Regions from separate parts of the Pollutimonas thiosulfatoxidans genome, predicted to be linked through region 2. Evidence: predicted binding sites of a transcription regulator. Region 2 holds the regulator's gene; the other holds the start of a gene.
The links. Region 2 encodes FNR, which switches genes on or off when oxygen is low (the NO sensors DNR and NnrR bind a similar motif). Its sites were predicted from a motif close to TTGATNNNNATCAA; they were not measured.

Region 1: a site for FNR is predicted at 2,478-2,491, ahead of CKA81_RS05670 (universal stress protein). Genes of this name have one in related genera too.

What each region holds. Positions count from the first base shown of each region.
Region 1 is NZ_CP022987.1:1,173,318-1,177,738, forward strand. It holds gene zwf (glucose-6-phosphate dehydrogenase) at 1-732, shown strand, start outside; gene CKA81_RS05665 (PQQ-dependent sugar dehydrogenase) at 760-1,947, shown strand; gene CKA81_RS05670 (universal stress protein) at 1,953-2,378, opposite strand; partial or broken gene CKA81_RS17590 (glycoside hydrolase family 15 protein) at 2,555-4,350, shown strand.
Region 2 is NZ_CP022987.1:1,463,098-1,467,518, reverse strand. It holds gene ccoG (cytochrome c oxidase accessory protein CcoG) at 1-1,415, shown strand, start outside; gene CKA81_RS06990 (hypothetical protein) at 1,431-1,685, shown strand; gene CKA81_RS06985 (hypothetical protein) at 1,711-1,965, shown strand; gene fnr (fumarate/nitrate reduction transcriptional regulator Fnr) at 1,971-2,699, opposite strand; gene CKA81_RS06975 (LysR family transcriptional regulator) at 2,755-3,687, opposite strand; gene clpB (ATP-dependent chaperone ClpB) at 3,781-4,421, shown strand, end outside.

The DNA of each region.
Region 1 (4,421 bases), 290 kb from region 2:
AACCATCTTTTCCAGATCATGGCATTGCTGGCGATGGAGCCGCCTGCCTACCAGGGCTATGCCGCCGTACACACCGAGAAAGCCAAAGTGTTCCAGGCCTTGCGCCCAGTCCAGCCCGACGATCTCGTGCGCGGCCAGTACAAAGGGTATAGACGCGAGCCGCATGTCGACAAGCGATCCGACGTCGAAACCTATTGCGCCGTACGGTTGTTCATCGACTCGTGGCGGTGGGCCGGTGTGCCCTGGTTCTTGCGTTCCGGCAAGTGCCTGGCCGAAGACGTTGCCGAGGTGCTGGTGCAACTGAAGCCGCCGCCGCAAGCCTTGTTCGACGACTCGCATCCGCGCGAAGGACGAGCCAACTATTTGCGCTTTCGCATCGCCCCGCGCTCGGCTGTCGCCTTGGCGGCCCGCGTGAAACGCTCGGGCAAGCAGTTTGTTGGCGATCAGCGTGAGCTGTTCCTGCTGGATGTCGACCCGCTGGAAGAGGCGCCATACGAACGTTTGCTGGCCGATGCCTTGGCCGGCGACAGGGCCTTGTTTACCAGCGAGAAAGCCATCGAGGCCTCATGGGCGGCGCTCGCGCCCGTGCTTGAACATCATCACAAGGTGGTGCCCTATGCGCCGGGCAGCTGGGGGCCTCGGCAGGCTGACGCGCTGGTGGCCGACTACGGCGGATGGCACAATCCATCGCCCACCAAGCATGCACCGATCGGGCCAACCGACACACTGTAGCCACTATGCGATCCAACGGAGGAAACCATGCAGATCGGACACCACCTCAGACGGCCGCAGCTTGCCTTGCTGCGCCGCTGCGCACTGGCACTGCTGGCATGGGCGCCGGCCAGTTTTGCTGCAAGCACTGAGCGGGCGGCAACCATGCATGAGTACGCCAGCGAGAAGGGCAAGGTAGTCGTCACCGAGCTTGCCACCGGCCTGGAGCGCCCCTGGGCGATGGCTTTCTTGCCGGATGACAAGGGCATACTGATCACCGAGAAACCCGGCACGCTGCGGCTGTGGCAGGAAGATGCGGGGCTGTCGCCTCCCATAACGGGGGTGCCTGAGGTGTATACCCGCTCGCAGGGCGGCTTGCTGGACATTGCGCTGGCGCCGGACTTCGCCAAGAGCCGCCGGGTCTATTTGTCGTATGCCGAAGCGGGCGACAACGGTCGGGCGGGCACCACGGTCGGTTACGGCATGCTGTCGCCCGACCAGAGTCGGTTGGACGACTTCAAGGTGATATTTCGCCAAATGCCCAAACTCTCGACGGGCGTCCACTTCGGCTCACGCCTGATATTCGATAGGCAAGGCTATCTGTTCATCGCCCTGGGCGAAAACAACCAACGCGCGACCTCACAAGACCTGGACAAGCTGCAAGGCAAGCTGGTGAGGCTGCATCCGGACGGGCGCGTGCCCGACGACAACCCCTTTGTCGGAATACAGGGCGCGCGCCCGGAAATCTGGTCTTACGGCCACCGGAATCAGCAGGGAGGGGCGCTGAACCCCTGGACGGGCGATGTGTGGACCCATGAGCATGGCCCGCGCGGCGGCGACGAAATCAATATCCCGAAGGCAGGCAAGAATTACGGCTGGCCCCTGGCGACCCACGGCATCAACTATTCGGGCGGAGCAATACCCGAAGCGCTGGGCACCACTGCCCAGGGCACTGAGCCGCCGCTCTATTATTGGGAGGTCTCGCCTGCCATCTCGGGCATGGCCTTCTATGACGCTGCCCGCTATCCGGCCTGGGATCGCTCTTTGTTTATCGGCGCCCTGAAAGATCAGAGCCTGATCCGCCTGACGCTGGACGGCAACACGATCACTGCCGAAGAGCGGCTGCTGGGCGAACGCAATGAACGAATACGGGATGTGCGCGTCGGCCCCGACGGCGAGGTCTACGTCTTGACGGACGAGGCGGACGGCAAATTGTTAAGACTGGGGCTGCGCTAGAAGGGCTACTTGATCAGCGTAACCGGCACATCGGTCAGGTTAAGCACTTTGGTGGCCACCGAACCCAGAACGAAGCCGCCCACGGCTCCCAGCCCACGTGTGCCCATCATGATCAAATCGCAATCTTGCTCGCTTGCATACTTGGCAATGGTTTGAGCCACAGGTCCAACAGCGGTTTTCTCCTTGTACGCAACACCGGTTTCATCAAGCAGCGCCTTGGCTGGACTGAGGGCGTTCTTGCCTTCGTCTTGGTAGTAGTCGTTGATTGCTTCCGCCGAAAAGAAGCGAGTAACGTTTCCTGACACAATGGGCGCCTGCACGGTTAACAGATGCAAGGTGGTGTTGCCCAGTTTGCCGCTAGCCTTGATTGCCGCTTTTACGGCGCGTAGCGATGCATCGGATCCGTCCACAGGTATAAGTATGGTGGTCATAAGTCCTCTTTTAGAAAAATTAGCCGTACAACTGGACATCGTTGCGGCTGGCATAAGCAGTATGGGTGCTTTATATTAAGAGACAGGATGGCCCGCGTCATGATTTAAATCAACTAGCGTCGTAAGCCGTCCTATTTTTTTTTCCTGCGCGGACTGCAAATTCACTATGGAGGTTTATGGCACCCCGAATAGAAGATTACGCCTTGCTCGGAAACTGCCGTACAGCGGCACTTGTGTCCAAATTGGGGTCCATCGACTGGCTCTGCTTTCCACGGTTTGACGCTGCGGCGTGTTTCGCCGCCATGCTGGGCACGCCAGAGAACGGCCGATGGCAGATCTCGCCCACCAGCCCCATACGCAACATCAAGCGCCATTACCACGATGGAACCATGATCCTGGAAACCACCTTTGTCACCGACGAGGGCGTGGCCACCCTGATTGATTTCATGCCGTCCACCTTTACGCATTCAAGCGTTGCACGCATTGTCGTGGGTGTCCAGGGCAGGGTCACTTTCGACATGGACCTGGTCATCCGCTTCGACTACGGCCGTACCGTACCCTGGGTGGAAAAACACGATCCGCGTACGCTGACCGCAGTCGCCGGGCCCGACATGCTGGTGCTGCGCACAGACGTTCCCCTCAAGGCGCGCGCCAAGCACACCAACGCGCGCTTCACTGTTGCGCAGGGTGAGCGCAAAGTATTTACCCTGTCGCACCAGCCATCCCACGAGCCGGTAGCCGACGCTTTTGATGCCGAAGCGGCTTTGGCCAAAACCGAATACTTCTGGCATGAATTCTCCAGCCGTTGCCCCGATGTTGGTCCATGGTCGGCCCTGGTGAAGCGTTCGCTGATTACGCTCAAGGCCCTTACCTACCTTCCGACGGGGGCATCGTGGCCGCGCCCACCACGTCCTTGCCCGAGCAGCTCGGCGGCAAGCGCAACTGGGACTACCGCTATTGCTGGCTGCGCGATGCCACCATGACCCTATTGGCATTCATGAGCCTGGGTTACTTCGAGGAAGCCCGCGCCTGGCGCGACTGGCTGGCGCGATCGATCGCCGGCAATCCGGGTCAAATGCAGATCATGTATGGCTTGGGTGGTGAGCGCCATCTGCCCGAATACGAGCTGCCCTGGCTGACTGGCTATGAAGATTCACAGCCGGTGCGCGTGGGCAACGCCGCCGCTACCCAAAGGCAGTTGGACGTCTATGGCGAAGTCGCCGACGCCATGGAGCAAGCCATCAAGGGCAGGCTGCCTGCGCACCCGCGCATTGAAGCCATTGCCGAAGTCATCGTGCCTTTTCTGGAACAGGCCTGGCGCGAACCCGACGAGGGCATCTGGGAGATACGAGCCGAGCGGCAACACTTCACGCACTCGAAAGTCATGGCCTGGGTGGCCTTTGATCGCATCGCGATGGTTGCCGGCGACATGAAGAATGGGCAAGAGTTCGCCGACAATTGCCGCAAGATAGCCGATGAGATACACGCTGAAGTCTGCCGCGAGGGCTATGACCCGGAACTGAATAGTTTTGTGCAGTTTTACGGCTCCAAGCTGCTGGATGCCAGCCTGCTGCAAATTGCGCTCACGGGCTTCCTGCCGCCGGACGACCCCCGCGTGCTGGGTACGGTTGCCGCTATCGAAGACCGCCTGATGCGCGACGGGCTGCTGTTGCGCTACGAAACCGAACATGGCGTGGACGGCCTGCCACCGGGCGAGGGCACTTTCCTGGTCTGCTCGTTCTGGCTCGCCGATGTCTATGTCCTGCAGGGGCGCGACGACGACGCGCGCGAACTGTTCGAACGCCTGGCAGGGCTATGCAACGACGTGGGTCTGCTGGCAGAGCAATACGACCCGCATCTTCGACGCATGCTGGGCAATTTTCCGCAGGCTTTCAGTCATGTGGGCATCATCAATACGGCATTGAATCTGCATCGGGTACAGACCCCCGCCCAAGAGCGGGCTCATGCCTGACAATGGCGCAGGGCCTTGCTGTCCGGCGCCTGCGGTTCGTGACATAATTGCGGCATGTTCACAGGAGGTGT
Region 2 (4,421 bases):
CGGGCGGTAAGTCTCCTCATGTCGAGAAAGCGCTGTCCGATGTGCGCGGCAAGATTTATCCGCGTTCGGTATCCGGACTGTTCGCGCGCTGGCGCGTCGCCATGGTGGTCATCACCCAACTGATTTTCTACGGTTTGCCGTGGCTGCAATGGAATGACCGTCAGGCCGTGCTGTTTGATCTGGCGGCACGCAAGTTCTATATATTCGGCATGGTGCTGTGGCCGCAAGATGTCATTTATCTGGCTGTTTTGCTGGTCATCTCGGCTTTTGCATTGTTCCTGTTCACGGCCATGGCAGGGCGGTTGTTCTGCGGCTATGCCTGCCCACAGACCGTCTACACCGAGATCTTCATGTGGGTCGAGCGCCGTATCGAAGGCGACCGCCTGGCCCGTATTCGCCTGGACGAACAGCCCTGGTCGCTGCGCAAGCTGCGTATCAAGGCCTCCAAGCATTTTGTCTGGATCCTGATCGCATGGTGGACCGGGTCTACCTTCATCGGGTATTTCTCGCCGATACGCGAGCTGGGCATGGGCCTGCTTACGCTTAGCCTGGGGCCATGGCAGTGGTTCTGGATGGTGTTCTATGCGTTTGCCACCTGGGGCAACGCCGGCTTCATGCGCGAAGCGGTGTGCAAGTACATGTGCCCGTATGCCCGCTTCCAGAGCGTTATGGTCGATGACGACACCTTTGTCGTTACCTATGATCACGTCCGGGGCGAACCGCGCGGCGGGCGTTCGCGTCGCATCGATCACAAGGAAGCCGGCATGGGCGATTGCGTGGACTGCAGTCTGTGCGTGCAGGTCTGCCCAACCGGTATCGATATCCGCGACGGTCTGCAATACATGTGCATAGGCTGCGGCGCCTGCGTCGATGTCTGCGATACCGTCATGGACAAAATGGACTACGACAGGGGCCTGATCCGCTATACGTCGGGGCGCGCCATTACCGATGGGCTGTCGCAATCCCAGGTTCGCAAGCGGTTGCTGCGTCCCCGCGTGCTGGTGTACACGAGCCTGTTGGCCATCATCGTGGCAGGCTTTGTTTTTTCCCTGGCTACACGCAACCCTTTGCGGGTGGATGTCATACGTGATCGCGGGGTGCTGGGCCGTGAAGTAGCCGGTGGCATGATAGAGAACGTGTATCGCCTGCAAATGATCAACACCTCCGAGTCTCCGCTGACGCTTAAACTTAGCGCCACCGGGGTGCCCGAGCTTGCGATCCTGACTGCCGACGAGGGCACAGATACCGTACAGGTGGATGCCGCCTCGAACCGATTGGTTCCCGTCGTGGTACGTGCCCCGGCTGGCACCCTCACACCTGGCTTGCATGAAATCGAATTGACCACTGTGGGCAATTACGGATCGGACCGCGAGGTCACCGTCGTTGAGCGATCCAGCTTTTTTGTTCCCCGATAACCCAGAGGCCAGTAGATGTCACAATTTCCCGACCCCGCAGAGCAGCTTGTAGGGCCCAGCAAGCCTTGGTGGCGCGAGCCCTGGCCCTGGCTGCTGATGGCGGGCCCCTTCGCGGCGATGGTGGGCTGTATTATTACGATTTTTCTCGCCGTGGAGCACTACGGCGATCAGGCAATTACTGATGGTGGCATCAAGCGCGGGCTGAAGGTCACTCGTCAGGATGAAGTACCGGCGGCTCCGCAGCCGCCGAAGGCGCAAGCGCGCGAATAATTCCAAGAATAATCAGGAGACAACTATGCGTAGACGTTCATTGATGTGGATTTTATGGCCGTCTTTCTTGATCGCCGGGGCGACCAGCGCCGCCGTGTTCGCGGCAATCGACCCGCTGGATATTTCTTTCTTTGGCTTCTTCCAGGCAGAGCGACAAGCTGTCTATGCGGGGGGCTTTTTCTTGTTCTGGGTGATGGCAGCGCTATCTAGCGCGTTAACGCTGCATTTGGCGCCGCGCGGTCGCCTTGAAGACGAATTTGGCGACCCGGTGCCCGACTAGGCGGCTCAACCGCAGTCGGTCCCAGCCAGCGCCTGCAAGCCGTGCATATCCAGTATATGCACTTCGCGCTGTCGCACGCGTATCAGGTTCTCGCGCGCAAATCGCGAGAACAGCCGACTGACGGTTTCCAGGGTAAGGCCCAGGTAGTTGCCGATCTCTTCTCGGCTCATGCGCAGGATGAATTCGCTGGCAGAATAGCCCAGCGCGGAAAGCCGCTGCGACAGGTTGACCAGAAAAGCGGCGAGTCGCTGTTCTGAGCGCAGTGCGCCCAATGCCATGACCAGTTGGTGAGAGCGGCCGATTTCCTTGCTCATGAGGCGGCGCAACTGTTGTTGCAGCACCGGCAGGTGCCTGGCCAGTTCGTCCATCTCGTCGATGCGGATGATGCATACTTCGGAGTCTTCCAGCGCGATGGCATGCGATAGATGGACGTTGTCCAGCAGGCCGTCCATGCCGACGATTTCACCCGGCAGCAGAAAGCTGGTGATCTGGATCTGGCCCGACGCATCTTCCAGTTGCGTCTTCAACGAACCGGAACGGATGCCATAAACCGCTTCCGTCTTCTCGCCCAGATGGAATAGCGCGCTTCCCTTGGGGATGCGGATTCGTTCCTTGATGAGCTCGTCAAGCTTGGCCACGTCATCGCGTGCCATGCCCAGTGGCAGGCACAGTTCGCTTAGCATACAGGTGGAACAGCGGGTGGATTCGGGTGCGACCGGGATACGTTTAGGCATGCAGGACAGATCTGGGTTTCAGTTGGCTGTCAGTATAGGCTTCTCGGCGGATAAGTCATGTCGCGAGTGTGGTTTTTTCGTCAGTTGCCGCCCAATACGACGGCGTGGCATAGCGTTCTTTGAGCATGTCAACGAATAGCCGCACACGCAAGGGCAGGTGTTTGCGCTCGGGCAGCATGGCAAATATGCCATTGGGCGGCGCTGCGTAGTCGTCCAGCACGGTAAGCAGCCGACCTGCTGCCAGATCGTCGCGGACCTCCCAGAGTGATCGCCACGACAGCCCGATGCCGGCCAGCGTCCATTGATGCAGTACCGATCCATCGCTGCAGGCGAGACTGCCTTTTGCCCGGATCGCACGCAATTGCCCATTTTGCCGCAGCAGCCAGCCCCTGGCCTGGTTGCCCTGGTTGCCGAAGGACAGGCAGTTGTGTCGTGCCAGGTCGTCTGGTGTTGCGGGGCGTCCGTGCCGTTCCAGATAAGAAGGGGCGGCGACGATAACGCGCTGGTTATCGGCCAGACGCAAGCCCACGATCTGCGAGTCGTCCAGTTCGCCCAGGCGTATGGCGCAATCGTAGCGCTCTTCGATCAGGTCGACCAGGCGATCGGACAGATCCAGGGTGACCGAGACGTCCGGGTAAGTGGCGGTGAACTCGGGCAGCAGGGGAGCAACATGCCTGCGCCCAAAGCCGGCCGGCGCGCTGACGCGCAAATGGCCGCCGGGCTTCACGCTACCCTGCGTGATACGGGCTTCGGTGTCGTTCAGGTCGCGCAGGATGCGCTGCGCTTCCTCCAGCAGTGCGGTGCCCTCGGAGGTAAGCGACAGGCGGCGGGTCGAGCGCAGCAGCAGTTTCACGCCCAGGCGGCCCTCCAGCGCGGTAAGGCGTCGGCTCATCATGGCGGGCGCCACGCCTTCGGCGCGTGCCGCCGCAGTCAGGCTGCCCAGCGTCGCAACGGCCACGAAACTTTCCAGTTGTTTGAATTTATCCATAGGGGCGGCGAGGGCTCTACCTTGAAATAGGGCCGTTAGGCCGCACATATTCATTATTCGAGCCCATGGCTCTCTCCACTTTCAAAGAACACTATGCGATTCGACAAACTTACCACCAAATTTCAGCAGGCCATTGCCGATGCGCAAAGCCTGGCTGTTCAGCATGATAATCCTTATATCGAGCCGGCCCATGTGTTGGCGGCGCTATTGGCCGATAGCGACAGCGGCGCGGGCAGCCTGCTGGCGCGTGCCGGCGTGGCGGTCAATCGCCTGAGCCAGGCTTTGACCGCGCAGATCGAAGCCTTGCCGCAAGTTCAGGGGGCCGAAGGCAACATACAGGTCAGCCGCGAGTTGCAAGCGGTATTGGCGCGTACCGACAAAGAAGCCAGCAAACGCGGCGACTCTTACATCGCCAGCGAGCTTTTCCTGCTGGCACTGGCCGACGATAAAGGCGAGACGGGCCGCCTGCTACGCGAGGCGGGCTTGCAACGCAAGCCCCTGGAAGCCGCCATCGAAGCCGTGCGCGGGGGTGCCAGCGTTGCCGACTCCGAGGGCGAATCCAACCGCGAGGCCCTATCCAAATACACTACCGACCTGACCGATCTCGCACGCCAGGGCAAGTTGGATCCGGTCATAGGCCGCGACGACGAGATCCGTCGATCCATCCAGATCTTGCAACGTCGCACCAAGAATAATCCGGTGTTGATCGGTGAGCCCGGCGTGGGCAAGACGGC